DNA from 2 places in the Paenibacillus sp. FSL K6-2859 genome. Region 1 is predicted to be linked to the other one. Evidence: riboswitches for the same ligand, from Rfam matches in the RefSeq annotation. Region 1 holds a riboswitch; the other holds the start of a gene.
What was found. Region 1 has a riboswitch for preQ1 ahead of MHB64_RS06130 (queuosine precursor transporter). Riboswitches for the same ligand answer to the same signal wherever they lie in the genome.
Positions count from the first base shown of each region.

Region 1 (16,092 bases):
GTCCTATTGAACTAACCTGCCCGTTAGTTGAACAAATAAAAAAACGGCTGCCTAAGCAACCGTTTTTCCACTAACGTATCCCTTGAGCTCAATGATCTGAAGAAATTGTTTCACTCAAGCTATTCCTCAGAAATCTCTACGTACTATCTTAACCCAATTTGACGCCGAAATTAGGCATTAACCTTGCCTAGGGCGAATATCTTAACGGGGAAATACATTAAAAAAAATGAGGTGAAACACTTGGGATACTTCGTTACTGTGGAACCGGGCGTAAAAGTATTTATAGAGGACATCAATCCGAAGGGAAATAAAACGATACTTTTTATTCATGGCTGGCCGCTAAACCATAACCAGTTCGAATATCAGTTCAATTTCCTTCCGAAGCTCGGATATCGTTGTATCGGAATAGACTGGAGAGGATACGGCAATTCGGATAAACCATTCGATGGTTACGGCTTCGATAGATTAGCAGATGATCTTCGTATAGTCATCGAAGCGTTACAGCTAAAAAACATAACACTTGCAGGACACTCTACCGGAGGAGCGATCTCAATTCGTTATATGGCTCGTTATAAAGGGTACGGGGTATCAAAACTCGTCCTGATCGACGCTGCGTCTCCATCAAGCGTTCCAAAAGAATTTACGAATAAAATCATCGAAGAGACAAACAATGACCGTCCGAAAATGCTGCAAGACCAAACGGGAATTTTTTTCTTTCAGTACATTTCTGAAGCGAAATCCGAATGGTTCTTTCTAATGGGTTTACAAGCTGCGAATTGGTCGACTTCCGCCATTATGGTCACGCTAAGAGACGAAAATGTTTACAACGATCTTGGACAGATCGATGTGCCCACATTAATTATTCATGGAATTCATGATAAAGTCGTTCCGTTTACCCAAGCTCAGGAAACAAATAAGCTGATTAAAAATTCGCAATTAGTTCCATTCCAATACAGCGGCCATTGCCCTTTTTTGGAGGAGCGTGATAGATTCAACCAATTATTATCTTCTTTTGCATAACGTCTCGGATTAGCGGCACCATCGCTCCCCATAAATTTAGTCCGATAAGCATCCTCACGCCTGTGTTCCCCACATCCCGCGAATCGACTCTGCCTCTTTGACCATCCTGCCCATCAGTTCCGAGACTGTAGGGATATCATGGATCATCCCTGTCACTTGGCCTGCCCAGCCAATGCCCTCTTCTTTGACATCATCATAAATCCAGCGCTTGTTGGCTGCACCGCTAATATATTCTTTTAAGGCTTCATAGGTCGGAGTCACACGCTCAATGTCGAGAATCTTATCTATGTACTCACTACGCAGCACTCGCGCGGGTGCTCCAATAGAGCGTTTGATTACGACTGTATCTGACTCTGAGCTTTCTACTAGGGCTTTTTTATAAGAAGCAGCTGCATGAACACATTCAACCGTAGCAACGAATCGTGTGCCCATTTCAATTCCCTCAGCCCCCAGTGCATGGGCCGCCATCCATCCGCGGCCATCCCCGATCCCGCCTGAAGCAATCACAGGAATATCAACCGCATCCACTACTTGAGGAACGAGTACCATAGTCCCTACATCATCACGCCCCAAGTGGCCTCCTCCCTCCTGCCCAACAACAATAACCGCAGAAGCACCTAATTGTTCAGCTTTTTGGGCTTGTCTGCGTGAAGAGACGAGCACGAGCGTTTTAATATCCGTGTGCTGTAGCATTTCCAGTATAGGGGCCGGATTCCCACCAGTGAGACTCACCACGGGAACCTTCTCGTCGATGGCGACCTGCACCCGATCTTCATAACCGATACCATGCACACCGATGGCAAAATTAACGCAAAATGGATTGTCGGTCAAAGTACGAACCCGTTCTATTTCTGAACGTAAAGCCTCTGCGCTCGGAAGACTCATCGCTGTAACCTGACCCAATCCACCGGCATTCGAAACGGCAGCTGCAAGGTCTGCATAACCTAAATAAGCAAGCCCGCCTTGAATAATAGGATACTCTATCTGCAATAACTCCGTAATACGGGTATTCCATTTCATATTCATCTACACCTTTCCTATCTTTAACCACAGCAGAATCACAGCAAATAAAAGAGCAATTCCCCCTGCCAGATAATCCATTTGCTGAAATTGTAATACCCTATAAGAAGTTCTTCCTTTACCATTTCCATAAGCACGCGCATCAATCGCATAGCTTAGCTGTTCAGCACGTTGAATCGTCGTGAAGAGCAAAGGAATAATAATCGGGACATAAGCAAATATCCGTTTAGGCAGTGATAATGCTGTAAGATCATACCCCCTAGCCTTTTGTGCGAGAAGAATACGATCCAGCTCCTCCTTGATGGTAGGAATAAACCGAATCGCAATCACTATCATTAAGGAGAATTGTTCTACAGGTACCCCCATTTTGGATAGAGGTGCAAGCAGCTTTTCAAGACCATATGCTAAGTCTAGCGGTTTAGTTGTTAACGTTAATACTGAGGCTAATAAGATGAGCAATACAATACGCCAAACAAAACGTAATCCTGTTCGCAGTCCCTCTTCAGTTACCTCAATAAATGACCAAGACCAGAGGATAATCGTTCCTTTGGTGAACACGGCATTGTACATGAAGGTAAACAGCAAAATAAATAATAGCGGCCGTAGTCCTCGCCAAAAGAATTGAATAGGAACCTTTGACAACAGTAAAATTCCGATTACAAAAAAGGTTGCAACTGCATAGCTAAGCCCTGTTCCAAGCATCAGAAAGCTAAGCATGAGAATCATGATACTAACAAGTTTTGTACGGGGATCTAAACGATGGAAAATCGAATGCGTCTCCACATATTGACCCACAATTACGGAATCAGTCATGTTGACGCCCCCTCGAATGCCAAATGGGCAGAACAGCATCGAAGATATCCTGCTCTTTACAGCTAGCAATCTCAATTTTTTGAGCGGATAATTCCTCTACTAGCTTCAAAAGCTGTACGGGTTCAGGTATGGACAAGCCCAGCTCCACCAATAATTCTTCCTTTTCTATAAATAGTGTTCTGGGGTCAAAATGTCCTTCCAGCTGACCTTTATGGAAAACCAAAACCTCATCCGAGTACTCAGCAACATCCTCCATCTGATGCGAAACGAAGAGAATGGTGCGCTGATTTTGTTGCTGCCAAGTCTTCAGTAGCTTCAGTAAAGATACTTGGCTAGCTGGATCTAGCCCCGCTGTCGGTTCATCCAAAATTAGCAGCTTCGGATTCGTCATCAGCACGGAGGCAATGGCCACACGGCGCTTTTCTCCACCGCTTAGTTGGAATGGATTTAACGGGAGCATGCCCTCTGACAGACCCACTTGCGGTAAAATCCTTTTAATCGCCTCCGTGATTTGCTGGCGTGAAGCACCCTGCAGATTCAGAGCAAAAGCAAGCTCCTTTTGCACTGTGGTTTCGAATAGCTGATGCTCTGGATATTGAAACACGAAGCCCAGCTCCGGGACCACCTTTAATTGTCCTTTGGCATCTCTGGGAGCAGGCTGCTGATCAATGGAGTAATCTCCTTTTACGGTGGGAATCAAGCCCTTCAGCACTTTGACAAAGGTAGACTTTCCTGCGCCCGTGGGACCGATAATCGAAATCCATTTGCCCGCAGTAATAGTGCAGTTAATATTGTGTAAAGCTATATGATCAGCATAGTTTACACTTAAATTATCTAATTGGTAGACCATTGTGATCGAATGTTCCCCTTCCAATCTGCTGTTGGCGGCGCTGCTGAATGTAGCAATGCATGTACGCGCACGGCAAAGGGTAGTTGTAATTGATAGTCCGCAACAGGCATCATTTCAAAAAAGGCCAGTGGAGCACCATCATACTCAAGTCGCCCTTGATGCAGGAGTAATAATCGTTCTGCTGAAAGCACTTCCTCCATATGGTGAGTGATCTGAATAATGGTCAGACCTTGACGATGCAGCTCTTGCATAATAGCAAGCACCTGCTGCCTTCCCTGAGGATCAAGCATAGAGGTGGCTTCGTCGAAAATAATGACTTGCGGGCGCATCGCCAATATAGCCGCAATAGCGACACGTTGCTTCTGACCTCCAGAGAGCTGATGTGGCATCGCGTCCAGATAATCCTCCATATGAACAGCCTGCAAGGCATGCTCCAATCGGCTGCGCATTTCCTCCCTTGGCACACGAAGGTTCTCCAAACCAAAAATCACCTCATCCATAACGGTTGTGGTGATAAATTGATCCTCTGGATTCTGAAAAACAAAGCCAATTTGTTGATGAATATCTGCAAGATCAGCTGGCTTTGTGGTGTCTAGGCCCTTAAACTGTACAGCCCCTTTTCGCGGCAGCAGCAGTCCGTCCATGAGCTTTGCAATGGTGGATTTGCCAGAGCCATTCGCGCCAACAATCGCCACAAACTCACCTGCATTTATCGTAAAGCTGATATCTTCTAGGACAGGCTGATCCCTTTTATAATAAAAATGAACTTGATCGAAGGTAAGCATTTATTCACTCCCCTTTTGACGGTGCCACGTAGCGAAAAATGCCCCGATGCTGTTCTCAGAAAATGCAGGTGCAGGCTTCTCCCATTTCGTCACTTTTGATCCATTCACAGCAAAGATTTCACCGGTTAAATCCGCATCGTTCTCGCTCAATAATGCATTTACGAAAGAAGCAATATCCTCTGGAGCACCTATTCGCCAGAACTCCGGGAACGGTTCATTACGGCTGGCATGTTTCACTTTCAAGTGATCAATGACAGGTCTGGTCATATCCGTTAACGCGGCTGGTGAAATCGCATTGACCCTAATTCCATCACATTTCAGCTCCGCTGCGAGCGTCCACATCATTCCGAGTATTCCAGCTTTGGCTGCACTATAATTCACCTGACCCACAGAACCTGTTAGTCCAGCCGTAGAGGTCATCAACAGGATATCGCCACCTGTCTGGCGCATATATGGGAGTACGCGTTGAATGCTGTAGTAGGTGCCATTTAGATGCACATCCAGCACAGCCTTCCACTCTTCATCCGTCATCCATAGACATTTCTGATCCTGCAAATTCCCAGCGTTAGCTATCAATACCTCAATACGGCCATATCGTATAATAACCTCATCCACCATTGCAGTGACCGCAACTGGATCTGATACATTAGCAGAGTATCCTGACGCCTCACCACCCGCCTGACGAATCTCGTGGACAACCTTATCGATTAAGATTTGTTTTGTACCATTTACAACCACTATATAACCGGACTTGCCGAGCTGCACGGCAATACTACGCCCGATCCCTCTGGTTGCTCCAGTAATTAAGGCTACTTTATTCATCACTACACCTCTTTCACTGAAAAAGCTCCCGTAGCAATAACATCGCCAGCTTCTGTTGTAAGGGTCACTTTCACAAGAGCATCATCATCTGCATAATCAAACATCACGACATTATCGACCTCTATAGGCTTATGAAATTTCATATCATATTGAGTGATCCACTGTGCCTGATGCTCCTCGATATATAAGGATTGGGCTAATCCCATTAGATACATCCCCTGCGCAATGGGCCGCTTAAATCCAGCCTCAGCTGCAGCATCCTCATCTAGATGAATAGCGGCCAGATCTTGGGAAGCTGCTGCATATTGCCGGATGGCCTCAGCCGTTATGCATTTTCTCATCATCATGATTATCACCTACCCGAATTAACACCGTTTCTGCGGTGACTATAAGCTCGCCTTCACATTTACAAACCAGCGTATGTGTGTAAAAGGTCAGTTGGCCCTGCCGGCCATCTTTTTGCACCTTGCTCGTTAATGCTAATTCACAATCTAACGTTATCCCTGCCGTAATCGGAGCTTGATATGAGAATTTCTGAGTACCGTGAAGCAAAGGCTCTCCCTTGCTAAGCCAAGGAATATCGAAGGCCTGCCAAAAAATAATAGGCATCGTAGAAGGAGCAATCAGATTGCCCTTATACGTCTGCACGGGTGCCTCAATACTATGTGCATAATCCGATATCCACTCCGCAGTCACATAAATCTGATGATGAATGCTGTTCATTCTACCGCCTCCACAAGAGTAGCCAAACCGATACCTCCGCCAATGCCCAAAGTGGCAAGTCCCCTTTTATAAGCCGTACGCTGCATTTCAGCACATAAGCGAGTCATTAAAATAGCTCCGGACGCCCCATATGGATGACCGATAGCTAATGCGCCTCCTCCACGATTGACCTTTTCCTGTGGGATCTGAAGCTCATTCAGTGAGGCAAGAACTTGCGAAGCAAAGGCTTCATTAAACTCTACGATATCTAAATCGGCTATGGTCAGCTGTTGACGATGTAATACCTTTTGTACAGCTGGAACGGGCCCCATACCTAAATAATTCGGATCTACACCTGCCGCTTGCGCATCCACGATACGCAGAATCGGTTTAAGCTTGAGTTCCCTACATTTCTCACGGGACATCATTAATACAAGCGCCGCACCATCATTAATTGGACAGGCATTTCCAGCGGTGACAGTGCCTTTTTCTTCAAAAATTGAAGGGAGCATTCGCAGCTTATCCAAGCTCGTATTGGCCCTTGGACATTCGTCGGTGTTCACCCACTCCCCCTCAACCAGAAGAGGTACAATCTCCTGCTGAAACCGGCCGCTTTGCTGAGCATGAACAGCCTTTTGGTGGCTTTTTAAGGCATATTGATCCTGCTCTTCTCGTGAAATCCCGTACTTCCGCGCTACATTTTCCGCAGCAATCCCCATATCCGGATCACCGTAAGCGCTTGGTGTAAAATGAGCACGGGTATATAGCTGTGGAACCCCCATCAAGGTTTGGGGCTTATTCATTTTCCAAGGGGCACGACTCGTGCTCTCAACGCCGCCAGCTAAATAAATCTCACCTGCACCGCTTTGAATAAGCCTTGCTGCTATATTAATAGCCTCTAGCCCAGAACCGCACTGCCGATCCACAGTAACGCCCGGAACCGAAACAGGAAGCCCAGCTTCAAGCGCAGCGACCCGGGCAATATTTCCACCCGGACCAACCACATTTCCAATAATGACATCATCGATCATCTCTTTAGCTAGGCTCGTCTCTGCCACAATATGCTGAATAAGCGGCGCCAGTAATGCTTCCGGCTCAAATGTACTTAATAAGCCGCCCATCCTGCCAATCGGTGTACGTTTTGCCATAACAATTACTGCTTCTATCATACCATCGCTCTTTTCACATAGTCTTTCATCGCTTGCCGGGCAATTTTGCCACTGCTTGTATAAATAAACTCTTCAACTGTCAGCAGCTGCTTCGGCGATTTGTAGCTTGCTAAATACTGGCGACAATAATTCTTTATTTCGTCTATAGATAAGTGCTTTTCACCATTCCATTTCACGAGCACGGCCAACTGTTCTCCCCAATAATCGTCAGGGACGCCAAGCACCATTACTTCTTCTATTTCGGGAAGATGCTCTAACACTCGCTCTATTTCCTCTGGATAAACGTTCAGCCCACCGGTGATAATTCTATTTTTCAAACGACCTGCCAGATATAAGTACCCCGCTTCATCCTGATAAACATTATCTTCCAAAATAAGCCATCCGTCTCGAAAAGCTGCTGCAGTCTCGTTCGGCAATTGATGATAGCCTAGAAATATCATATCACTTCGCACATATAACTGCCCAATCTCCCCCGCAGGGACTTCATGGAACTCTTCATCACGAATGGAAATTTGTACTCCGGGATAGGGCTTGCCTACAGAGCTCGGATTATGCTCTTCCAGAACATCCAAATAACTAATATAACTCGCTTCTGAGGAACCATAGGATTCATAGAGACGCGCTCCAGCGAACACTTCTATGCCCCTTTTTTTGGACAACTCCGACCACTTTGCACCTGAGCTAATAATCGCATCAATCTGCGTCTGCCCAGGAACAGCCTGCCGCATCATGGATTCAAGCATTGTCGGTACAACAAACAACACCACACCCGGAATCTGCTTGCACAGCTCTAACACCTGTGTGGCGCTAAATTTTTGCGTAATATGAAAGTTTGCTCCGCCATACAGACTCTGCATTACAGCGAACAAGGACAGCGAATGCACAAACGGACCCGGTGCTAAAACATCCTTCATAGCGTCCAATTCAAAGGCAGCACTCGATACCTCAAAGCTCTTTAACCACGATAAATGGGTACGCATATATCCTTTGGGCAGTCCAGTTGTGCCTGAAGTGAAGCCGATAAATAATAATTCATTCGTCTCATCCAATTCAGCTTCTGGCTTCAGCGCATCCAGCCACTGATCATAGGAGCCAGTCCGATCTTTTGAGAAAATCATTGTTGGGATCGCTTGCTCCTTGAAGACCAAATTCTTTGCAGCTTCCGGCTCGGCAAAAATCATTGTCGGCTGGCACTGCTCTATAATAACCTGCAGTTCGTTTGCACTCCACTTGGGATCTAAAGGGATGGGAACACAGCCTGCATAAATAGCCCCCAAGAAAACCTCAACAAATTCAATGCGATTCGTAGATAAAATAGCGATTTTGTCATGTCTCAGACCCTTTTGCTGTAGACCATTCGCAATTCTCCGCATCGCTTGTACTAATGTTGCATAAGTATGACCCGCTTGGTTATGGGTTAAGGCAATACTGTCGGGCTGCTGTGCTGCATGACGCAGTATAGGAACTACTAGATTCATCCTTCATCACACCTGTTCGTAATTTCTGTGTCTACCGATTATGTACACTTCCGAATTGCATGGGATACAATTGGAATGGCTACGATAGCTTATTTTAGCTTTATATTAATTTTATGTACATATTTATATGGAACGATTAAGCCCTCTTACGACTGGAAAAATCAAACAGCGCGCATCGATTATGATCGGTACGCGCTGGCTGTATTGTGTTTAATTTTTCTTTTGAGCGGATGATAATGCCCCATCTTCAGCAAAAGTAAAAGTTCGGGCGATATATAAGATAGGTGTGCCGACTGCGGTTAGTAAGAATTTCGCCAGATACGTTGTAAGCAAAATTTCAAACCACACACTCCAGTTATACAACCCAGCAAATGCAATGGTGCAGAAGATTAGTGTATCCACAAAAGAGCTAACCATCGTACTACCGTTCGAACGGATCCACAGCTGACTTGAGGTGCTGTAATATTTGCGAATCCAGGAATACAACCGAACATCTAGGAACTGACTAATGAAATAAGCAGTTAAACTACCCAACGCTAGTCGAGGCATCAGCCCAAAAATGGTCTCCAAAGAAGACTGAGCAATATCGGTCTCTTGTGGCTTAAATACTAGTACCATCTGCATAATGACTGTCGTCATAAGCAAGGTGAAGAAACCAAACCAAACCGCTTTACGTGCTTCTGCTCTTCCATACTTCTCATTAAGCAAATCGCTGGTCATATACAAAGTGACATACATCGTATTTCCGAGTGTCATCACGATATCAAATGGCATAGCAATCGTCTTAGCTACCTGAATATTAGCAATTACAGTAGCGATACCTACCCAGGCATACATTCCACTTTTGCCGAACAGGCGGTAACAGAGCAGAAAAAAAGCAAAATTGACAATAACAAATAAAACTCCCCACAACAAATTAAACATATTACTTAAACTCCTCCTAGTTTTGTTTACGCGGGATGGTTACGAACCGCGGCTTACATTAAGTTTTGGAACAAAACATTAATACTCTATCACACTGTCGTCAAACAATCCATAAAAATAAACAATTTATGAAATGGGTATTTATACCCATTTTTATTAACTAAAAATAAAAGTGTCAGTAATAATTCATCTTTTTCAGAAAAATATGCTCTATAAACTAAAACTTTCACTATTCATCCAGAGGTTAATTCTATAGAATAGTATCAAACACTTCATTCCCGATCCATTTAGTTGATATATTACATAACTATGGAATATATTGCAGGTTGCCAGTCACTAGCAGTCGGTAGGGATATAAAGAAATGGGGCTTCACTGCCCATAAAAAGGGGGAGAACAATATGTTTCGTTTCAAGCAGTCGATCAGTCGCAGATTTACGCGTTTATTATTTGTAGTTCTATTACTCACGTCTCTTTTGTTAAGTACCAGCTTCTACTTTATATCCACCAGTATTTTCAACAGCTATGTCATGCCACAAATCAATCAAATTCTAACTGCAGCTGCTCAGGACGTATATAAGAACATAAATACAATGCATGCTCAGCAAGCACTAAAGAAGAACGAACAAGCAGCCACCAATCTTGAATTCTATTTTCAGGATAAGAGAAAGCAGCATGGGGTTGAGACTATTTTTCTACTCAATCTAAAAGGCAAGGAAGCTGAGGTTCTGTCCGTAGATCATGATGCAAAATTAAAGCCCGAGGAAATTGTTAAGGTATCCTCTGCAATGCAGCAAGCTCTTAAAGGAAAGAGTGGACTAAGCGATACATACAAGGACTCGCATGGTGTACATAAGTCAGCTTATATCGGAATTCCCGGAAGTACGATGGTTATCGGAATCAGCAGTGATGTAAGCTTTATTCAAGAAAAAACAGACAGTATCCTGTGGACCAGCGCGGGGATCACTCTGCTAACGCTGATCATAGGGTCAACTGGCGCCTGGTTTATGAGCATGCGGATTACCCGTCCTATCTCAAAGCTTGCAGCTTACAGTGCCCGTCTTGCAGAGGGAGATTTCACAGAGGAATTAACGGTTCAAGGCAGTGATGAGGTAGCTCAGCTATCCAGAAGCTTCCAAGCGATGACCCTACGCCTAAAAGAAATGATCGGACATGTACTCGTCACCTCAAACACCGTGGTCACCGATTCCAATTCTTTAAGAGAACGTGTTGAGGTCTTAAATGAAATGGCAGACCACTCTAGTACTTCTGTTGTAGAAATTGGAAGAGGTAGTACCACCATCGCGAGCAGCGCTCTAGATAATTCAAAAGCTATGGAAGAAATCAATTTCGGCATTCAGCATATTGCTTCAGCAGCCACCGAAGTCACTGAGCAAATTAGTGAAGCTTCCGCTGAAGCGATTGGCGGTAATGAGATTGCCCAAAGCGCCGTTCTGCAAATGCGCCATGTTGAACGCGCCTCCCTGCAGTCGCTGGAGCAATTACAGGTTATGAACGAACGTTCAGTAATGATCGGAGAAGTCGTTCATAGTATTACTGAAATTACGAAGCAAATCCAAATGCTGTCGCTCAATGCTTCGATCGAAGCAGCACGTGCAGGAGAACATGGACGCGGCTTTGCCGTTGTTGCCGGAGAAGTACGCAAGCTTTCCGAACAATCCCGTAATGCGAATGAGCAGATTCGTGATTTCCTACTCGGACTTCAGGAAGATATGAATCGCTCCGTTACTGAGATGAACCATGTGAATTCTGAGGTAGCCTCCGGGGTTGGTAAGGTCTCAGAAGCGGGCGATGCCTTCAATCACCTTCTGATTCTGATCCAAAGCATCAATCAGAATATTCAATCTGTATCTGCGGCGACGCAGCAAATCTCAGCAAGTACAGAAGAAGTTAGTGCTTCCGTTGAGGAAACCGCACAAATTACTTCAAGATCCCAAGAAAATGCGGACACACTATCCGAGAACTCGGAGCGTCAACGTATAGAGCTTGAAGGACATGCAGTAACCGTGCAGCATCTATATGAGCAGGCTAAGAAGCTTCAGGAAGCTGTGCAACAATTTAAGATCTAAAGCTTAGGCTTATATAACCCCCCCGTTCACACGAAAGTGTTGAACGGGGGGTTTTGTTAGTGTCTCGGCGCCCAAAGAATGACCGAAACGCCGATCACACAAATAACAGCACCAACCCAGTCATATACATCGGGTGTTTTCTTGTCTACTAGCCAGCCCCACAACACAGCGAGCACGATAAATACCCCGCCGTAAGCTGCATACACTCTACCGAAGGATGGAAACTTCTGCAACGTAGGAATAATACCATAGCTTATCAGAATCAAAGAACCTACCAAACCGTACCATAGAGGTCTTGATTCTCTTAGCCATAACCATACTAAGTACCCGCCTCCGATCTCAGCAAGGCCGGCAATTACAAATAGTAGAATGGCAGCAACCATGTCATCCCTCTTTCCTATTGAACTCTAAAAAATCAAAATGATTGGCGAAATATGATACAACGTCATCATAGGAGCCAGTCACATGAAATTGTGCTGAAGCAACACTAACACTAGTAGCAGCACCGCCTCTAGCAGCTCATTCAGCGCGCCGTACACATCGCCGGTGAGCCCGCCGAGCCGGCTGCTAATCCGCCGCGCAGCCACGGTGCCGCTGGCCAAGGCAGCTGCCGGCAGCAGGAACGCTGCCGCCAGATGCAGCGGCCACGCGGCGAAGCCAGCGCCAAGCGCCAGAGGCGCAGCGGCTGCGGCTAGCGAGAGCAGCGCGGCTATCGCCAGCGTGCGCCGCTCATGCGAGGGAGCGAGGCCGGCGAAGCTCGCGGCCAGCCCCTCGTTCCCGCGGGCAATGGGATAACGCACCATTGCCCGCACCATATACCAGCGGCTCCAGATCGCTGGCAGCAAGAGCAGTGGCAGCTCGTAATAGGCGTAGCCTTCGATTAATGCTGCCACTAATGAAGCCTTTAACAGCAAGAGCAGCACGCAGGCGAGCACACCCATCGCACCCACACGGCTATCCTTCATAATCTCCAAGATCCGTTCCCTCGGTCGGTAGCTTAGCAGACCATCCGCACTGTCCATCCAGCCATCGAGGTGCAGACCTCCGGTGAGTCCTACCCATAGAATGAGGGTAATGACAGCGGCTGGCCAAGCTGGTAAAATCAATCCCGTCAAAGCTGCCCCAGCAGCTACACACAGTCCGATAGCTGCACCCACCACGGGATAGAACAACACACTTCGGCGCAGCAGCTCAGGAGAAAATCCGGGATCACTCTTTATAGGAAACCGGGACAAAAACTGAAAGGCAGCCGCGGCAGCATCCCTGCGCTCCCTCATAAACGATACTCCCTGCTCTTAAGTTCAATTGGAATGCCTGCAGTCACTAAAAAAACCTGCTCGCATTGCCGAGCAAGCAGCGCGTTCATACGTCCTGCCAGATCACGGTACAATCGGCCAAGCTCATACTCCGGAACAATACCGTCTCCAACCTCATTAGTGACCAAAATGAGGTTTCCTTGAAATGTGCGTACACTGTCTTCAAGTCTTGTAATCTCGCTCTCTATCAACTCTTGCCTATCCGTAAATCCTTCCATGGCTAGCAGTACATTCGATAACCACAACGTTAGACAATCTACGAGAACCGCCTTTTCACCAGATAAACGCTTAAGAAGATCTGGCAAATCATAAGGCTCCTCTAACGTCTCCCAAGCATATCCGCTTTGCGAGCGCTGTTGCTGATGCAGTGCAATCCGTTCATTCATTTCATCATCAAACGCTTGTCCGGTTGCAACATAGAAGGCCTGATCTGCCAGTGACGACATCAATTTTTCTGCAAAACCACTTTTCCCGCTACGCGCGCCTCCCGTTACAAGAATACTCATTGTTTTCCAGCTCCAGAGATGCCTGCACTTTCAAAGGTGGCCATTTCGCTTAAAATACGGCATATCGCCTCAATTAAATGAAGGGACAATACGCCTCCAGTTCCTTCACCCAGACGAAGACCCAGGTTAAACAACGGTTCAAGACCAAGCTGCTCAAGCATCAGCTTATGTCCTTGTTCTCCTGATAGATGAGAGCCAATCATATAAGCAATGGATTCTGGTGCAAGTGCCTTCGCCACAAGAGCCGCCGCGCCCGAAATAAAACCATCCAGAATGACAGGTACCCTAGCAGCGGCTGCGCCAAGAATCAGACCAGTCAAACCGGCAATTTCCAATCCCCCTACTTTGGACAATACATCCAGCGGATCTGCCGGATTCGGCTGATTCACCTTTAAAGCGCGTTCCACAACAGCAATCTTATGTAGTAAACGTTCATCATCAATTCCCGTTCCTCTTCCGACGGCTTCTTCAGGTGCTATCCCTTTTAGAGCACACAGAATGGCAGCGCTAGCCGTTGTATTTCCTATGCCCATTTCACCTGTAATAAAAATCTCCGTCCCGTTCTCAATCGCTTCTTGTGCGATACTTATTCCTACAAGCATAGCACTCATCGCTTCTTCACGACTCATCGCAGGTCCCACGGCTATATTATCCGTTCCACGGCGCACTTTACGATCAATCAGATCCTCATGACTAAGATCACCGTTAACACCGATATCTACGAACTTCACCTCTGCCCTAGCTTGACGTGCCAGTACATTCACCGCCGCTCCCCCGCTGAGAAAATTATAGGCCATCTGCATGGTGACTTCCTGTGGAAATGCACTAACTCCCTCGCAGCATACACCGTGATCGGCAGCCATCACAACTACCGTTCGTCTGGTGAAACTAGGCTGCTCCGTACCCGAAATTCCAGCGAGCTTAACGGCCAGCGTCTCCAATTGTCCCAGGCTGCCCGGTGGTTTGGTTAGAATGTTCAAGCGGTGCTCCGCCTTGAGGAAAGACTGTTCATCCGCTGGTGTGATTCGTTTAATTACTTCTTGAATAGTTGAAATCATATTTTAACCTCCAATTAAGATATCCATATTATATATTCTATCTTATCTACATAGAAAAGCCCCCATCTATGATAGATGGGGACCACTTGAATTACAACTTCACTTTCATAAAACCTTCGATTCTCTCTAACGCTTCCGTCAATTTTTGTAGAGAAGCTGCATAGGAGCAGCGAATATGCCCCTCTCCACCTGCTCCAAACACATGGCCCGGGACCGCAGCAACACCAACCTCCTTGAGCAGCTGCAAAGCGAAATCCTCTGACTTCATTCCGGTATTAGCGACGGAAGGAAAGACATAAAATGCACCCTCCGGCTCGTGGCAAGGTAAACCAATAGATCGAAATCCATTAACCAGCAGCTTTCTTCGCTCATCGAAGCATCGTTTCATATGTTCCTTATGTTCCATACCGTTCCGTAGTGATTCAATGGCAGCGATTTGACCTAGTATTGGAGCACACATCGCAGTGTACTGATGGATTTTGAGCATCGCAGCAATTAATTCCTGATCACCACAAGCATAACCTACTCTCCAGCCAGTCATCGCAAAAGCTTTGGAGAAGCCGCTAATAACAATTGTTCGTTCCAACATCCCGGGAAGTGCAGCAATGCTGACATGCTGACGATCATAGGTTAGCTCGGCATAGATTTCATCTGATATGACAAGTAAGTTATTCTCTTTTACAATCTGTGCAATGGGCAGCCAATCCTCGTAAGTCATTACTGCCCCTGTAGGATTAGTCGGAAAATTAACCATAAGAATCTTGGAACGCGGGGTAATTACCTGCCGCAACGCTTCAGGAGTAAGCTTAAACCCCTGCTCGGCTGAAGATTCAACCTCTACTGTAACCCCACCGTTCAAATGAGTAATCGGCGAATACGCAATATAGCTCGGAGAAGGGACGATAATCTCATCCCCGGGTGTAATAAAGGCCCGCAGAGCCAAATCCACGGCTTCACTGCTTCCCACTGTAACCATAATCTCGTTAGTTGGCTCATAGCGGAGATTGAAGCTTGTATGCAGATAAGAGGCGATCTCTTCTCTAAGCTCCAACAAGCCGGAATTTGGTGTATACATCGTCTCCCCATTATTCAAAGCACGAATACAGGCAGCTCTTACATGCTCCGGTGTAACGAAATCAGGCTCGCCTACACCAAGCGATATAATATCCTGATTCCCTGTACTTAGGTCAAAAAAAGCCCGAATCCCCGAGGGAGCAATCTCCCGTACACGCGGAGTAATCCATTCATTATGCATGACTGAGCACCTCTTCTTTCGGACTCTTTTCTGTTAGGGAAAGGGAAATAATCTCGTCCAGCAGTCCGCTAAAGGTGTAGCCTGCCGCTTGCGCGCTTTTTGGTAAAAGACTCGCCTTCGTCATGCCCGGTAATGTATTCACCTCCAGCACATACGGAATACCATCCTTGATTAGCATATCCACCCTTGCATACACACTGCATTTTAGTGCTTTGTAGCAAGTTAAGGCTGCATTACGTACTCGCTCATACACCTCAGCTGGTAGGTCAATGACCCGTTCGTCTGC
Region 1 covers NZ_JBBOYU010000001.1:1,372,739-1,388,830, reverse strand. Annotated here, with positions in the region: gene MHB64_RS06180 (alpha/beta fold hydrolase) at 241-1,020, shown strand; gene MHB64_RS06175 (NAD(P)H-dependent flavin oxidoreductase) at 1,075-2,040, opposite strand; gene MHB64_RS06170 (energy-coupling factor transporter transmembrane component T family protein) at 2,047-2,853, opposite strand; gene MHB64_RS06165 (ATP-binding cassette domain-containing protein) at 2,846-3,703, opposite strand; gene MHB64_RS06160 (energy-coupling factor transporter ATPase) at 3,688-4,488, opposite strand; gene MHB64_RS06155 (SDR family NAD(P)-dependent oxidoreductase) at 4,489-5,310, opposite strand; gene MHB64_RS06150 (MaoC family dehydratase) at 5,313-5,651, opposite strand; gene MHB64_RS06145 (FAS1-like dehydratase domain-containing protein) at 5,629-6,033, opposite strand; gene MHB64_RS06140 (thiolase family protein) at 6,030-7,181, opposite strand; gene MHB64_RS06135 (AMP-binding protein) at 7,178-8,659, opposite strand; gene MHB64_RS06130 (queuosine precursor transporter) at 8,870-9,583, opposite strand; PreQ1 riboswitch class I at 9,594-9,639, opposite strand; gene MHB64_RS06125 (methyl-accepting chemotaxis protein) at 9,983-11,671, shown strand; gene MHB64_RS06120 (YnfA family protein) at 11,728-12,054, opposite strand; gene cobS (adenosylcobinamide-GDP ribazoletransferase) at 12,133-12,948, opposite strand; gene cobU (bifunctional adenosylcobinamide kinase/adenosylcobinamide-phosphate guanylyltransferase) at 12,945-13,493, opposite strand; gene cobT (nicotinate-nucleotide--dimethylbenzimidazole phosphoribosyltransferase) at 13,490-14,551, opposite strand; gene MHB64_RS06100 (aminotransferase class I/II-fold pyridoxal phosphate-dependent enzyme) at 14,643-15,806, opposite strand; gene MHB64_RS06095 (D-alanine--D-alanine ligase) at 15,799-16,092, opposite strand, start outside.

Region 2 (16,092 bases), 2.3 Mb from region 1:
ATTGATCGGGCGTCCGATGAAGTCGAACGAACTCGATCATGAAAAGTTATCCAAGGTTAAAGCACTGGCTGTCCTGTCTTCTGATGCGCTCTCGTCTGTAGCCTACGGAACGGAACAAATTCTGATTGTACTGGTGGCTGCGGGGTTTACTGCCATCTGGTATTCCCTGCCAATTGCATTAGCCGTATTGGGCCTGCTGGCCATCCTGATTTTATCCTATCGGCAGACGATCTACGCTTATCCGCAAGGAGGAGGAGCTTACATCGTTGCCAAGAGTAATCTTGGTGTTCCGACAGGGCTTTTAGCAGGAGGGTCTTTGTTAGTGGATTACATTCTGACCGTAGCTGTTAGTGCCTCGGCAGGGACAGATGCGATCACATCAGCGTTTCCAAGTCTTCATAATCACACGGTTCTTATTGCTGTATCCGTAATTATTCTTCTAACATTGATTAATCTTCGCGGAGTTACAGAATCGGCTTCATTTATCGCAATCCCAGTGTATTTGTTTGTGGTGTCGATTGTAGTTTTGATTATCTCCGGTGTTATTAAATATGCAGCAGGTGGCGTACATGCGAATGTCCCTGAAATAGGCAGCGCCGTCTCCAATGTTAGTTTGTTTCTACTATTAAAAGCCTTCAGTTCTGGCTGTTCGGCACTTACGGGTGTAGAGGCTGTATCTAATGCCATTCCAAACTTTAAAGCACCGGCTGAAAAGAATGCAGCCAAGACCTTAATGGTCATGGGGGTTATACTTGGATTTATGTTTACAGGTATCACATTACTGGCCTATTGGTACGGTATAGTGCCTGATGAAAAGGCAACGGTTGTTTCTCAGATCGCTGAATCGACCTTTGGTCGCGGAACTTTATATTTTTTCATTCAAGGGATTACAGCAGTCATTTTATTCTTAGCAGCTAATACAGCTTACTCAGCGTTCCCGCTGCTCGCCTTTATGTTTGCAAAAGATAAATATATGCCACATGCTTTTATGGTTCGTGGTGACCGTCTAGGTTTCTCAAATGGTATTATTTTTCTAGGTGTTCTGTCTGCTGTACTTGTAGCTGCATTTCACGGAAATACAGAAAGCTTGATTCCTCTTTATGCGGTAGGTGTCTTCATTCCGTTCACATTGTCCCAGCTAGGAATGATGGTTCATTGGTTTAAAACCAAACCAGCGGGATGGAAAAAAAGATTTGTTGTAAATACCATCGGTATGCTGACTACATTGACAATTACGCTTATTTTTATCATTACTAAGTTCTCAAGCGTATGGATGGCGTTCATTTTCTTACCTGCTGTAATGTTTGTGTTCCACCGCATTCACAAGCACTATTTGAACACAGCAGATCAGCTTCGTATATGTCCGGCTACGGATAAACCTTTAATTAAAGGAAGTACGGTTGTTGTCCCTGTTGCTGGTGTAACACGTGCTTTACTGCATTCCATCAGCTATGCCAAGTCTCTAACAGATAATGTAGTAGCCGTGTATGTTGGCTTTGATGAAGAGGACATTCAAAAGATGGAGCAACGGTGGGAGGAATGGAATCCGGGTGTACGCCTGATTGTACTTCGTTCCAGATATCGCAGTATTATTCGTCCGTTAGTGAAATTTATTGATACCGTGGAGTGGAAGACCGCAGCGACGGATCATATCACGATTCTGATTCCACAGTTTATAACTAAGCATTGGTGGCAAGCTGTACTTCATAATCAGACCAGCTTTTTAATCCGTTCGTATCTAATGAATTCAAAAGATGTTGTAGTTGCGACTGTCCCCTATCATTTGAATAAATAATGGATTATTAAGGAGAGGCTATATCCGGAACGTTCGGAATATAGTCTCTTTTGTATTTTTTTTGAAGGAAAATGCTGCAAATCAACAAAATTTTAAATTTATAGGTTGACACAGAGAATGAGAATCAATATCATTTAAAAGTGAGACAGAGGTAAACAACACCTTTGAATATCAAAGCAGGTATATATTAGGAGGGTTTTTAATGTTTTCGTTAAACAGAAAAAGATTTGGAAGCATGAAATTGACGATGATCGGACTAATAGTGATGACGCTATTCCTATCCGCTTGCGGTAATAATAATGCTGAAAGTTCATCCAATGCAGGAACTGAGCCTACAACAGCGCCTACTGCAGAAGCTACAGAAGCACCGGCAGCACCAAAAACGTTAACGGATGCGATGGGGCATGAAGTAACGATCCCTGCTAATCCTGGGCGTGTTCTGGGTTCTTATTTGGAAGATTCTTTGGTAACGCTGGGTGTGACTCCAGTAGCCCAATGGTCTGTGCCAAATGGCGTTCAGGATTATCTGGCTGCTGAATTGAAAGATGTCCCTACCATTAGCTACGATCTTCCATTGGAGGCAGTAACCAGCTTCGCTCCGGATCTGATTCTTATCCCATCGGAGTCTTCCGTACAGAATGGTATCTACGACCAATTGAATAAGATTGCACCGACTTATGTGATCGGGGATAAGCTAAATCAAGATTGGCGTAAATCGCTACTCAAGATTGGTGAAATTCTGAACAAAACCCCTGAAGCAGAGAAAGCCATTAAAGATTATGAAGACAAAGCGGCGGCTGCGAAAGAAAAGCTTAAAGGAGCTATTGGTGAAGAGTCCGTGGCGATTTTATGGCTGGTACAAAAAAACTTCTATATTGTAGACGAAACTCGCAGCAGTGGTGCTGTATTATATACAGACCTTGGTGTAAAGCTACCTAACTTAGTAACAGAAATTCCTGTGGGTACAAGAGCTACTTGGAATCCAATTTCGCTGGAGAAGCTTTCTGAGCTGACTGCAGATCATATTATCCTTGTAAATAGTGATAAGACTGAGGGTTCGGAGATTCTGGACAGTGCCATTTGGAAAGGCATCCCGGCTGTAAAAGCTGGTAATGTGCATGAAATGAGCTCAACAAGCAGTTGGCTATACAGTGGTGCGAACGCTGGTGGCAAAATCATTGACGATGTGTTAACAAGTCTTGTGAAATAAAAGTCGTAATTCACCATGAATGAGACTGCTCATTTGGGTGGGGAAGGGCGTGCAGATCAGTATCTTAGATACAAAGATCTGCACCATTTTTTTATAAACTACGCCCATATTACGGGAAAATGGCTCCTGCAATTGTACAACATTAATTTTTTTGCGATAATGAGAATGATTGTTGTTATCATATAGACTATTGTAACTATCGATTAAGGAGACGACTCATGGTTTCACCCTCAGATTTCGCACATCGCAATAAAAATGATACACAAAAAGCTCTACATACCCGTCCGGCAGCTGCAATAGGTATTCTGATTTTTGGACTTGCTGCTATTGCCTTTGGACTGGCACTTTCAGTCTCAGTGGGTGCGGCAAATATCAAGCTAGCTACGGTATGGGAAGCAATATTTCAATTCAATCCAGATATACAGCAACATCAGGTGATTAGAGAACTAAGACTTCCACGCGTGATCGCAGGTGCTTTGGTCGGTGCTTGCTTCGCAGTAGCCGGGGCAATCATGCAGGGGATGACAAGGAACCCACTTGCGGATTCAGGTCTGCTCGGCTTGAATGCGGGAGCGGGTGTAGCGCTTGCTATAGTATTTGCTTTTGCACCTTCGCTCTCCTTCACTACACTTATGTTGTTTTGTTTTATTGGTGCCGCAGTTGCTTCTTTTATCGTATTCGGAATTGGGTCGCTTTCCTTTAATGGCCTGACACCGTTGCGGTTGACACTTGCGGGCTCTGCTGTCAGCGCATTACTAGTTGCTGTTAGCCAGGGCATAGCGATTCTTTTTAACTTATCTCAGGATATTGCTTTTTGGTTAGCTGGTGGAATGGGAGGAGCTAGCTGGACTCAGATCAGAATCATTTTCCCTTGGGTGTTTGTGGCATTAATTGCAGCGATGATGTTATCGCGTTCCGTCACATTGCTCAGTTTAGGTAAGGAAGTGGCCGTTGGTCTGGGGCAGCGGACTCGATTAGTCCAGTTGGCATGTATGATTGTTGTAGTCGTTCTTGCCGGAAGTGCAGTCTCGATGGTTGGCCCGATTGCTTTTATAGGACTAATTATTCCACATGTTACGCGTTATTTCGTGGGGGTAGATTATCGCTGGATTATTCCTTGCTCGGCAGTCCTTGGGAGCTTATTGATTATCTTTGCGGATATCGCCGCGAGAATGATCAACGCACCTTATGAAACGCCGCTAGGCGCTTTAATTGCTATTATCGGGGTACCTTTCTTCATTTACTTGGCGAGTAAGCGGAAGGGGGAACTGTAATGCACAGATTAACCCTTTCTCCAAATGAAAAAGAACGCCGCAAACGCGTGCTTACAGTATTATCGCTCCTAGCTATATTGATCGTCGTCATGTTTATTATCAGTATGAATACAGGGTTTATGCGCCTATCCCCATTGGAGGTATTACATACACTGCTGGGAGATGGAACACATCAGCAAAAGCTTATTTTATTTGATTTTAGATTACCTCGCATCGTAATTTCACTGTTGGTTGGAGCGGGCTTTGCAGTGTCAGGCTGTATCTTACAGAGTCTCGCACGAAATGCACTTGCTGAGCCGGCTACGCTGGGCATAAGTGCGGGTGCAGGTTTTGCGGTAATCATTTTCATCTCGTTTTTTCCGGCTACAACAGCAGCTCCGGTATTCGTCTTGCCGCTCTTAGCGCTTGGAGGGGCTAGCTTAACCGCCGCTTTAATCTATCTTCTCGCTTATCGGAAAGCAGATGGTCTATCTCCAACAAGGTTGATCCTTATCGGGATTGCGGTCGCTGCCGGAATTAATGCTTGCCAGCTTGTGTTGGCACTTCGGCTTGATCCTAATAATTATCAATTTGTAGCGACTTGGATCGCCGGTAAAATATGGGGTGGGGATTGGAGATTTGTCCTTGCTCTGTTACCTTGGATAGTGATTTTGTTACCGTTTGCCTTCTATAAAGCACGGATTCTTAATGTATTGAATCTAGGCGATCATACTTCACTAGGGCTTGGAATGCGAGTGGAGAAGGAGCGTATTCTTCTACTCATGACAGCAGTGGCGCTTGCCGGCTCCTGCGTTGCTGTAAGCGGAGGTATAGGCTTCGTTGGACTGATAGCACCACACTTGGCTCGCAGGCTCGTAGGGCCCCGTCATCAGGTATTATTGCCGGCTAGTGCGTTGACAGGGGCACTCCTTATGATTACTGCCGATACGATCGGCAGATGGGTATTACAACCTGCAGAAGTTCCCACGGGCATTGTGGTTGCAATTATTGGCGCACCTTACTTTTTATATTTACTCGCCAAATCAAAAGCGTGAGTATAGCTCCATACAACGTAGCGCGTGCTTACGAAGCAAAATTTATTATGTAGTTCATTCTAGGAGCATAGCTCCATAAAACTTATAAGGAGTTGTTATCATGTCAGAACGTTTGAATACAGAAGAATTAAGTATTGGGTATGCAGAGGCTACAATTGTTAAAGGATTGAACTTGACTATCCCTACGGGAAAAATCACTGCACTAGTGGGCGCTAACGGCTCCGGTAAATCTACAATCCTCAAAACGATGGCTCGGATCATGAAGCCTAAGAGCGGCAGTGTAATGCTGGACGGCAAATCAATCCATAACTTTTCAACGAAAGAGGTAGCTCGTCAACTTGCGATTTTACCGCAAAACCCAACAGCTCCAGACGGTCTAACGGTTTCTGAGCTTGTCAGCTACGGTCGTTTCCCCCATCAAAAAGGTTTCGGTACAATGACCGCAGAGGATCGCAACATTATCTCGAACGCAATCTCCGTTACGGGGATGGAACCATTCCATGATCGTCCGATTGACCGTCTATCGGGTGGACAACGTCAACGCGCTTGGATCGCTATGGCATTGGCACAAGAGACGGATATTTTGTTCTTAGACGAACCAACAACATTTCTAGATATGGCTCACCAGCTTGAAGTCCTACAGCTTCTGCAAAAGCTGAATGAGGAAGAAGGGCGTACCATTATCATGGTCGTGCATGATTTGAATCATGCTACTCGTTATGCGCAGCATATGGTAGCTATCAAGTCAGGTACTGTGATTAGTGAAGGATCACCTACTGAGGTTATGACCCCAAATGTATTGCGCGAAGTGTTTGGCATTGAAGCAGATATTGTTCCAGATCCACGTACGGGAGTGCCACTGTGCCTTCCTTACGAGCTTGCTGCCTATAAAGCGGTGTAATCATATTCGAGAATCATACAACGAACAGGCTCCCGTCATTGACAAGGGAGCCTGTTCGTTGTTACAGTTGGGGTTGCCTACAAATCCATGATACCACTACTAAAAATAGATTAAGGACCATCATTTATACATGGTTAAAGGAGCATGAAACATGAATATTGACAAAATTCAAAATGACCTAGAGCAGCTAATGACTGCAGGAATTGTGAAGAGTCATGAGAACTTAAAAGATCACGTGTATACCAAAATGGGCGGTAAAGCAGATATTTTGGCAGCACCAGCTACTTATGAGGAAATTCAAAAGATTGTTACATATGCGGAACAGAATGGGATCACCCTTACGGTACTTGGGAACGGTTCGAATGTGATTATCCGCGATGGCGGTGTACGTGGAATCGTTCTGCAGACGGCAGGACTAACGGATGTGGGGATTCGAGACAATCTCTTATATGCGGAGTGCGGCGCTAAGATTATTGATGTTTCCAGATATGCGCTGGATATGGAGCTTACGGGTCTTGAGTTCGCCTGTGGCATTCCAGGAACGGTTGGTGGAGCGTTATACATGAACGCAGGCGCTTACGGCGGAGAAATTAAAGATGTACTGCATAGTGCGCTAGCTATAACTAAGAGCGGGCAATTGGTGACTCTGCAAGGGGATGAGCTGCAATGGGGTTATAGAAAAAGCGTGTTCGCAAGCGGTGAATACATCGTACTTGAGGCCAATTTTGCTATGACTTCAGGTGATGCATTAGCCATCAAGTCGAAAATGGATGAACTTACTTACCTGCGTGAATCCAAGCAACCGCTTGAGTATCCTTCCTGTGGTAGTGTCTTTAAACGTCCTCCAGGTCGGTTTGCAGGTCAGTTAATTCAAGAGAGTGGCTTGCAGGGAACAAGAATCGGTGGTGCTGAGGTATCCAAGAAGCATGCAGGGTTTATTGTAAATGCAGATCATGCAACCGCCAGCGATTACATTGGGCTAATTCACCATGTAAGGGCGACTGTGAAGGATAAATTCGGTGTGGAGCTGGAAACTGAAGTGGAGATCATTGGAGAAGAGTAACTTATTAATCGTATAAATCGAAAGAGCCCCAGATTTACTGCGGGCTCTTTTGCTGTTATTACAACTTGCTTAATTTACTGAGAGGGTATATATAGCTCGATCTGTCGTAATTTCCGCCTTACGATCTCCTATATCCTCAATCCGAAGCCCGTCAATAGCTAAGTCATAGGTGGAGTGTGGTAGCGATACTAGCTCACCATCGGCGTTTAAAGTGCTGCCAAATCCTTTTAATATTATTGCACTCCCTAGATAATCATCGATAACATCCTCCGCACTCCGAAACTCAACGGCCTCTAGATTAAAATGAATTTTATCCAGATCACGAAGCTCTTTCTTTTCAATTACAATAGTTTCATTCACATGACTGTTAATCCAGTCCATAACTTTCTGTATACTTTGTTCCATTAGATGAGCCCACCTTTACCTCGAAGATTATTAAGTTTAAGTTACCCTTTTCTTAGGATTTGAATCCATATTTCTGCTATATTAGAACGAATTACTTTTGCTGTGAAAAAGGGCGAGGCCTTTGGGTTTCTAGGTCCCAAGGGTGTTGGGAACACAACAACAATGTGCATGATGACAGGTCTACTTCAGTCTACAAGCGGAGAAATTTTAATTAATGGCATGAATATTTCACATCATAAAAAGAAATTCATGCTCAAATTGGTGTTGTTTTCGAGCTTCCGAATCTATACATGCGTAGTTCTATTCGAAATAATCTGGACCTGTTCGCTGATCTGTATAGGGTAGCAGGAAATCGAGTGAATGAAGTCATGTAAACTCCAACTGTTTGACAAGGGAAAAGCTAAGGCAAAGCGTAGAACTTGTCAGGAGCAGGCTACCCATGGTATAGTTCAAGACGCAATATGCTTAAAGAAGAAGTCTGCACGGATGATGCAGGAGAGGTTCGCGAACTCCCTCTATAAAAAACTAAGAGTATATTAAATCATATAAGCGGATGCGCTCCTTTACCGGGACGTTGCTTCCGTTTCTTCTTAGTGGAGCCAAGTTTTCGAAATCTCGTTCTTCTTTCCATTACCGGCCAAGGCCGAAGGAAAAGAGAGGGGTTTTTTGTCGTGTCAGAAGGAAGAATGAAAAAGGAAATGCAAGAGGTTACTTTGCTTGGGAATCAGGGAACGCAGTACCAGTTTGGTTATGATCCAGATATTCTAGAGGTATTTGATAACAAACATCCTGGGCGTGATTATTTTGTTAAATTCAACTGCCCTGAGTTCACAAGCTTATGTCCTGTAACAGGCCAGCCGGATTTTGCTACATTGTATATTTCATATATTCCTGAGCAGAAAATGGTGGAATCCAAATCATTAAAGCTATATTTGTTTAGCTTCCGTAACCATGGTGACTTTCATGAGGACTGTGTCAACATTATTATGAATGATCTGATCGCACTGATGGACCCTCGTTACATTGAGGTGTGGGGGAAGTTCACTCCGCGTGGAGGCATCTCTATTGACCCTTATTGCAACTATGGAAGACCGGGTACGAAGTATGAAGCGATAGCGGAGCACCGCTTAATCAATCATGACCTCTATCCGGAAAAAGTGGACAACCGCTAATCCCAATAAGTTGATAAGGAGAGATTTAGATGAATAAGAAAGCACTCGTCGTATTCAGCGGCGGACAAGATAGCACCACTTGCCTGGTATGGGCTTTGAAGCAATTTGAGGAAGTGCAGGTTGTTACCTTCAATTATAATCAGCGGCATGCGGCCGAAATCGAAGTGGCTACAGAAATAGCGGCTAAGTTTAATGTACAACAGCATATCCTAGATCTTGGGCTGCTGAATCAGCTGGCACCCAATGCACTAACCCGCCAAGATATTGATATCGTTGCTGGCGAAGGCGATGAGCTTCCTAGCACGTTTGTAGACGGACGGAATCTGTTGTTTTTATCTTTTGCGGCAATATTAGCTAAACAGCTGGATTACTCCCATATCGTTACGGGTGTCTGCCAAACGGACTTTAGCGGGTATCCGGACTGCCGTGATGTATTTGTGAAATCATTAAATGTTACGCTGAATTTATCTATGGACTATGAGTTTGCAGTACACACTCCACTGATGTGGCTGGATAAAAAAGAAACATGGAAGATGGCCGATGAACTGGGCTATTTTGATTATGTTCGTGAACACACATTAACCTGTTACAACGGCATAATTGGGAGTGGCTGTGGAACTTGTCCAGCTTGTCTTTTACGTCAGCGTGGTCTTGAACAGTATGAGGCAGAAAGAACGGAGGTTAGTTCTTAATGCTAAACGAGGTTTCAGTCTGCAAAATATTCACGTTCGACGCGGCGCATCAATTAGTGGGCCACAAGGGGAAATGCAGCAATCTGCATGGACATACTTATAAGCTTGAAGTAGTGCTCAAGGGTAAACCTATGACCGCGGAAGGCCATTCGGATGAAGGGTTTGTTATTGATTTCAGCGATATCAAAATGACAGTACAACAAAGCCTTGTAGATCGTTTAGATCACGCTTTTCTCGCTATGGGGAATGAACCTGTATTAGAGACGTTAGTGAATACTGGCTCCAAAGTAGCTTTATTGTCTTTCCGCACCACGGTTGAGAATATGTCCTCCTATATTGCCTATAAGCTGAAGCAAGCGGGGCTGCCACTCTACGCTGTAAAGCTGTGGGAGACACCAACCTCCTGGGCAGAGGTACTGGCTGAAGATATCCCTGAGGATGGGCCGTCTTACCGCTTGTATGGAGGCTGTGACTGTGAGTAAGATTCCCGTAATTGAAATGTTTGGTCCGACCATTCAAGGGGAAGGTGCGGTGATTGGTGTAAAGACGATGTTTGTCCGCACCTATGGCTGCGATTATCGCTGTGGCTGGTGTGACTCCTCCTTCACTTGGGATGGCACGGTGAAAGACAAGGTTCGTATGATGACCTCGGATGAAATTATGAATGAACTTTTAGCTATAGCTGGAGATAATTTCGATTGTGTTACGATTTCCGGCGGTAATCCTGCTTTAATTGGTGATGGGATGGGCACTTTTATTAACCAGCTTCATGAGCGAGGGAAACAAGCGGCTATAGAAACTCAGGGCAGTAAATGGCAGGACTGGTTCAATGATGTGGATGTGCTGACCATCAGTCCGAAACCACCAAGCTCAGGGATGACGACAAATTGGGAGATGCTAGATACCATCATGCGTAAGATGGAGAATCCGGGCCGTTCTACACTTAGCCTGAAAGTCGTTGTGTTTGATGACAAAGATTTTGATTATGCAAAAGACGTTCACCAGCGATATCCCAATGTGCCGCTCTTCCTGCAGCCTGGGAATGATGATGTCACTGAAGAAGGAGACATTTCTGCTCGACTTTTGGGAAGGCTGGAGTGGCTGTTTAATAAAGTGATCATGGATTCAGAAATGAATAGAGTGCGAGTACTTCCACAGTTGCATGCTTTGATCTGGCATAATAAACGCGGTAAGTAAAAAGGATTGTAATGATGTGGGTGTCTGCTTAGCAGATGCCCTTTTTTTGTTGATTGGAGTCTTTAAATAGGTAGATAGAGTGTCCCATAATCTGGTATTATTTTTGTAAAAGCTCTAGGAGGTTATCCACTTGGAAAATTCAACTGCACTATTAATTATTGATGTTCAAGAAGCTATGTTCTCCTACCCTGATCAAAAGCTGTACGATGAAGAGGGGGTGATGGAGAGAATTATTTCCCTTCAGCACAAAGCTAGGGTGGCAGGCATTCCAATTGTTTATGTCCAACATACAGAAGATGAGGAATATACAAAAGGAACGCCCACGTGGCAGATTAGTCATCGTATCACACCGCAGGAAGGCGAAGTTATTGTGGAGAAGCCTACTTGGGATGCTTTTCACCGAACCGTACTGCAAGATGAGCTACAGAAGCTGGGGATCACGAATCTGGTGATTTGTGGAATGCAAAGTGAGTTCTGTCTAGATACGACGATAAGACGCGCATACAGCATGGGCTATAAAAGTGTATTGGTTTCAGACGCTCATAGCACCTTTGATAACAAAATGCTGAATAGTGAACAGATCGTTAAGCATCATAATGCACTGCTTGGAGGGAGATTCGCCCAGTTACGAGCTGAAAGCGAGGTTCAGTTCTAGATGAATACCCCTCAGGCTGCCATGAAACCTATTCAGCGTTCTCGACTTAGACTATTTGCCGGAAAGCGATATTTTATTTACAAAAGATATCTGAAATGGTGTACTAGCCGAAGCAAGGTGGCGAAGCAACGCACTAGTGAAGTTTTATCTAATGAAGTGATGACGCATGCTACACCGTTATTAAGAAGTCTACGGAATGTAGATATGGTGCTTCAATACAATAAAATAACCAATTTACGTCTGGCGATAGCGAAACTGGATGGACTTATGGTGCGGCCGGGGGAGACTTTTTCTTACTGGAGAAGCATTGGAAAGCCCACGAAGCGAAAAGGGTATCTGGAGGGAATGGTGCTGCATTATGGTGGGTTCCATTCCGGGGTTGGCGGAGGCTTATGCCAGCTGTCCAATCTGATCTACTGGATGACACTGCATACACCTCTTACGGTTACGGAACGGCATCGGCACAGCTATGATGTATTTCCAGATGAACAGCGTATACAGCCATTTGGAAGCGGGGCCACCTGTTCTTATAATTATTTGGACCTTCAAGTGAAGAATAATACGAATCAAGCCTATCAATTAAAGCTCTGGCTGGATGACAGCCATTTACATGGGGAATGGAGATGCGAGGAGCAATCCCTTTATAAATATGAAGTATACGAAAGTGATCACCGAATTAGTCTAGAACCTTGGGGAGGCTATATACGCAGTAACAAGATTAGTCGAAAAGTATATACACGTACCGGCGACCTAATTGGAGATGAAGATGTAACCGATAATTATGCGCTTATGATGTATTCCCCGCTTCTTCATGGATAAGAAGATAGGTCTTAGGGTTATAACATAGATGATGTTATCGTTACACCCTTTGCCATACTCTAAAGGAGCGGATGAACAGTATGAAGGCACTAACCTACCAAGGGAAGAAAAAAGTTAAGGTTAAAGAGGTAGCTGATCCGAAGCTTGAGAAAAAGGACGATATTATCGTTCGGATTACAACTACAGCGATTTGTGGCTCAGATCTACACATCTATAACGGTGAGATTCCAGGTATGCATGATGATTATATTATCGGTCATGAGCCTATGGGGATTGTTGAAGAAATTGGCCCTGACGTAACTAAAGTCAAGAAAGGCGATCGTGTCATTATTCCCTTTAATGTGGCCTGTGGCCAGTGTTTCTTTTGCCAGCATGAGATGGAGAGCCAATGTGACAATTCTAATGATGCTAAGGACACAGGTGGCTACCTAGGTTATTCTGATACTTATGGTGGCTTTGCTGGAGGGCAGTCCGAGTTGCTGCGGGTACCTTATGGTAATTTCGGCCCCTTTGTGGTTCCTGAGGATGCAGAAATGGAAGATGAGAAAATTCTTTTCTTATCAGATATTGTACCTACAGCCTGGTGGGGAGTAGAAAGCGGAGGCGTGAAGCCAGGGGATACAGTTATTGTTCTTGGCTGTGGACCTGTTGGTCTGTTAACTCAAAAATTCGCCTGGATGAAAGGTGCTTCTAGAGTCATAGCTGTTGACCATGTTGGTTACAGGCTGCAGCATGCGAAGCAAACCAATAAGGTTGAAATTTATAATTTTGAAGAGATCAAGGATATTGAGGCGCATTTGAAGGAGATTACTCATGGGGGAGCAGACGTAGTTATTGATTGCGTAGGTTTGGATGCCAAAATATCTGCTTTGGAAAAAGTGGAAACCACACTGAAGCTACAAGGCGGCTCACTCAGCGCATTTAGGATGGCCTCGGATATTGTGCGTAAATTCGGAACCATTCAGCTGGTAGGGGTTTATGGGCTTAATTACAATATGTTCCCGCTGGGTCATCTATTTGAACGTAATATTACTTTAAAGATGGGACAAGCCCCAGTTATTCACTATATGCCTTTGCTTTATAAGATGATTAAAGAGAATAAATTTGATCCTACAGATATCATTACGCATCGCCTGCCAATCAGTAAAGCAGAGCATGGCTATGACGTTTTTAGTGAGAAAAAAGAGAATTGTATCAAGGTTGTTCTAAAGCCGTAACCTTATAGAAGCATGAGCTCTCGTCAGAAATGACGTGGCTTATGCTTTTTTTAGTGAAATCTAATGAAAATAGATGCATTTTTTTACGGTCTGCGTTAAATTAACATAAGTGACTTTAGATATTGAAAGGACGCGTACCATGTGAATCTTAAAAAACCGCCACTTCCTATTCCAATATTAATGTTGATTGGGATTGTGGCCATCTCATTTTCTGCTATTTTTATTAAATGGTCTGCAGCACCAGCGTCTATTCAAGGCATGTATCGGCTGTTATTCACCTCGCTATTGATGTTGCCTTTTGCACGACCATACAGTGGAGCAGCGGTTGCGCTTCGTAAAAAGGACTGGATCATGTTAGTGCTCTCAGGCACTATGCTTGCTCTACATTTTTTGCTTTGGATGGGCTCTTTGAAGTATACTTCGGTAGCTAGTTCAACGATGATTATGGCGCTGGAGCCCGTATTTATTATGCTGGGCGTTTATTTTTTGTATAAGGAAAAAACGGCTGCGTCTGCTATTCTGGGACTGAGTATTGCTATTGGTGGTGTAGTATTTATCGGCTGGGGAGATATTGGAATCTCTGCGAATAATCTTAAAGGCGATTTGTTATCGGTTGGAGGTACTGTAGCGGTAGCTGTGCATATGCTTATCGGTCAAAAGCTAGTGGTGCGTATGCCTTCCTATTTGTATAGCTTGATAGTCTTCTTGTCAGCAGCTGGCGTGTTTGCCATATACAATCTGTTCATGGGGATTTCCTTCTTTAATTATCCTGCGAATGAGTGGGGGATTTTCATATTGCTAGCTGTGGTACCCACGGTATTTGGGCATATTTTATTTAATTGGCTACTTCAGTATGTATCCGCAACTACGGTATCCATGAACATCTTAGGAGAACCCGTGGGTGCTAGCATCCTAGCTTTTCTGCTCTTAGGTGAACAATTAACAGCGCTGCAATGGGCTGGTGGACTGTTAGTCATGTTTGGACTCGGTGTATATTTGTACGCTGGAAGAAAGAAAACTATTCGGGTGGCAGATACCATTCAGAATGCTTCATAACAGATATTTTAATCATAAAGGGGTCACAAGGAATGGAAGAACAAGATCACAATGTAGAACTACCTTCTGGAAAAGGCACAGGGCCAACCAGTGAGGAACTATGGAACGAAGACACATACACAGCTTGGGTTACTCGATTTGGTACACCTTCAGAAGCAGCAGCCAAATTAATCAAGGAACCAAGTGCGAAGCTGTACCCGCTCTCTTCTTATTTTGGAGAAGTAAAGGGTAAAAAGATGATGAATCTCATGGGATCAAATGGCATGAAGGCCGTCGCTTTGTCTTTACTTGGAGCGGACGTAACCGTTGCCGATTTCTCGGAAGCAAATGCGCGTTATGCCGCTGATCTCGCACAAGAAGCGGGTGTTCAGCTTACCTACATCGTATCAGATGTTCTTAAGCTTCCAGATCACGTCCTAGATGGTTCATATGACATCGTATTTGCTGAGTTAGGAATCATGCACTACTTTACCGATCTTGCACCGTTTATGGAAACCGTCCGTCGTTTACTTTCTCCTGGCGGGATTTTTGTTCTGCGTGATTTCCATCCAGTGACAACTAAGCTTATAACCTCGAAGGGATCTACGGCTAAGATTCGCAAGCACAAAGTTAGTGGGGATTATTTCGATACAACATTGGAAGAAAAGAAGGTCTCGTATTCTAAGTATTTGCCTTCCACAGGCAAACCTGTAGGCGAACAGGAACATAGCGTTGTCTATTGGCGCCGCTGGACGCTTGGAGAAATCGTTACAGCCGCTGCTAGTTCTGGACTTGTGATCCGCCAATTGGCCGAAGAGCCCAATCTATCCTCGGATGTTTTTGATAAAGGAATCCCAAAGACGTACACCTTGGTGGCTGGAAAGGGTTTGAATTAATAATTCTTATAAAAGACTGCATCGTCCATGAAAAGACGGTGCAGTCTTTTTTGCTTGCTTTAAAACATAAAATTTTAAACTTTTTTGCGGAGAATATTCCATTACATTTGAAGCCTATAGGCAATACAATAATTTTACATTCAATATTGAAAGCGATTACTTCAATAAAAAAGCACTCCTAAAGGATTTGAGGTGGAGATGAAATGGACGAATTATTACTACGAATGGCGGGGATTGATAAATTTTTCCCCGGTGTTCACGCATTGAATCAATGTCAATTTGAGCTGAAGCGTGGGGAAGTTCATGCCTTAGTTGGTGAGAACGGTGCAGGGAAGTCTACCTTGATGAAAATTGCCACAGGTGTCTATGCCAAGGATGCGGGTCAGATGTGGTACAAGGGATCTGAGGTGGAGATTGCCAATACTCGTGCTGCGCAGGAACTTGGGATTAGTATTATCCATCAGGAACTGAATCTAATGCCGCATCTTACAGTGGCCCAAAATATATTTATTGGTCGTGAGCCGCGTAAGGCACTGAAATGGTTCGTTGATGATCTGGAGCTTAATCGTAAGGTGCAGGAACTGTTTGATCAGATGAATCTAAAACTGGATCCGAAGACTTTGGTCTCAGATCTGACAGTTGCTAATCAGCAAATGGTTGAAATCGCAAAAGCTTTGTCTTTCAATGCCGAGGTACTGATTATGGATGAACCAACTGCAGCGTTGAC
Region 2 covers NZ_JBBOYU010000001.1:3,706,920-3,723,011, reverse strand. Annotated here, with positions in the region: gene MHB64_RS16385 (APC family permease) at 1-1,795, shown strand, start outside; gene MHB64_RS16380 (ABC transporter substrate-binding protein) at 1,998-3,005, shown strand; gene MHB64_RS16375 (FecCD family ABC transporter permease) at 3,224-4,279, shown strand; gene MHB64_RS16370 (FecCD family ABC transporter permease) at 4,279-5,313, shown strand; gene MHB64_RS16365 (ABC transporter ATP-binding protein) at 5,414-6,214, shown strand; gene murB (UDP-N-acetylmuramate dehydrogenase) at 6,366-7,277, shown strand; gene MHB64_RS16355 (hypothetical protein) at 7,347-7,682, opposite strand; gene MHB64_RS16350 (ATP-binding cassette domain-containing protein) at 7,746-8,027, shown strand; PreQ1 riboswitch class I at 8,174-8,217, shown strand; gene queF (preQ(1) synthase) at 8,369-8,854, shown strand; gene queC (7-cyano-7-deazaguanine synthase QueC) at 8,884-9,546, shown strand; gene MHB64_RS16335 (6-pyruvoyl trahydropterin synthase family protein) at 9,546-10,028, shown strand; gene queE (7-carboxy-7-deazaguanine synthase QueE) at 10,021-10,743, shown strand; gene MHB64_RS16325 (cysteine hydrolase family protein) at 10,874-11,398, shown strand; gene MHB64_RS16320 (VanW family protein) at 11,399-12,217, shown strand; gene MHB64_RS16315 (zinc-dependent alcohol dehydrogenase) at 12,298-13,434, shown strand; gene MHB64_RS16310 (DMT family transporter) at 13,576-14,490, shown strand; gene MHB64_RS16305 (class I SAM-dependent methyltransferase) at 14,523-15,365, shown strand; gene MHB64_RS16300 (sugar ABC transporter ATP-binding protein) at 15,569-16,092, shown strand, end outside.
Region 2: it holds a riboswitch for preQ1, as region 1 does, so the genes downstream of both, queF (preQ(1) synthase) here and MHB64_RS06130 (queuosine precursor transporter) in region 1, are expected to answer to the same signal.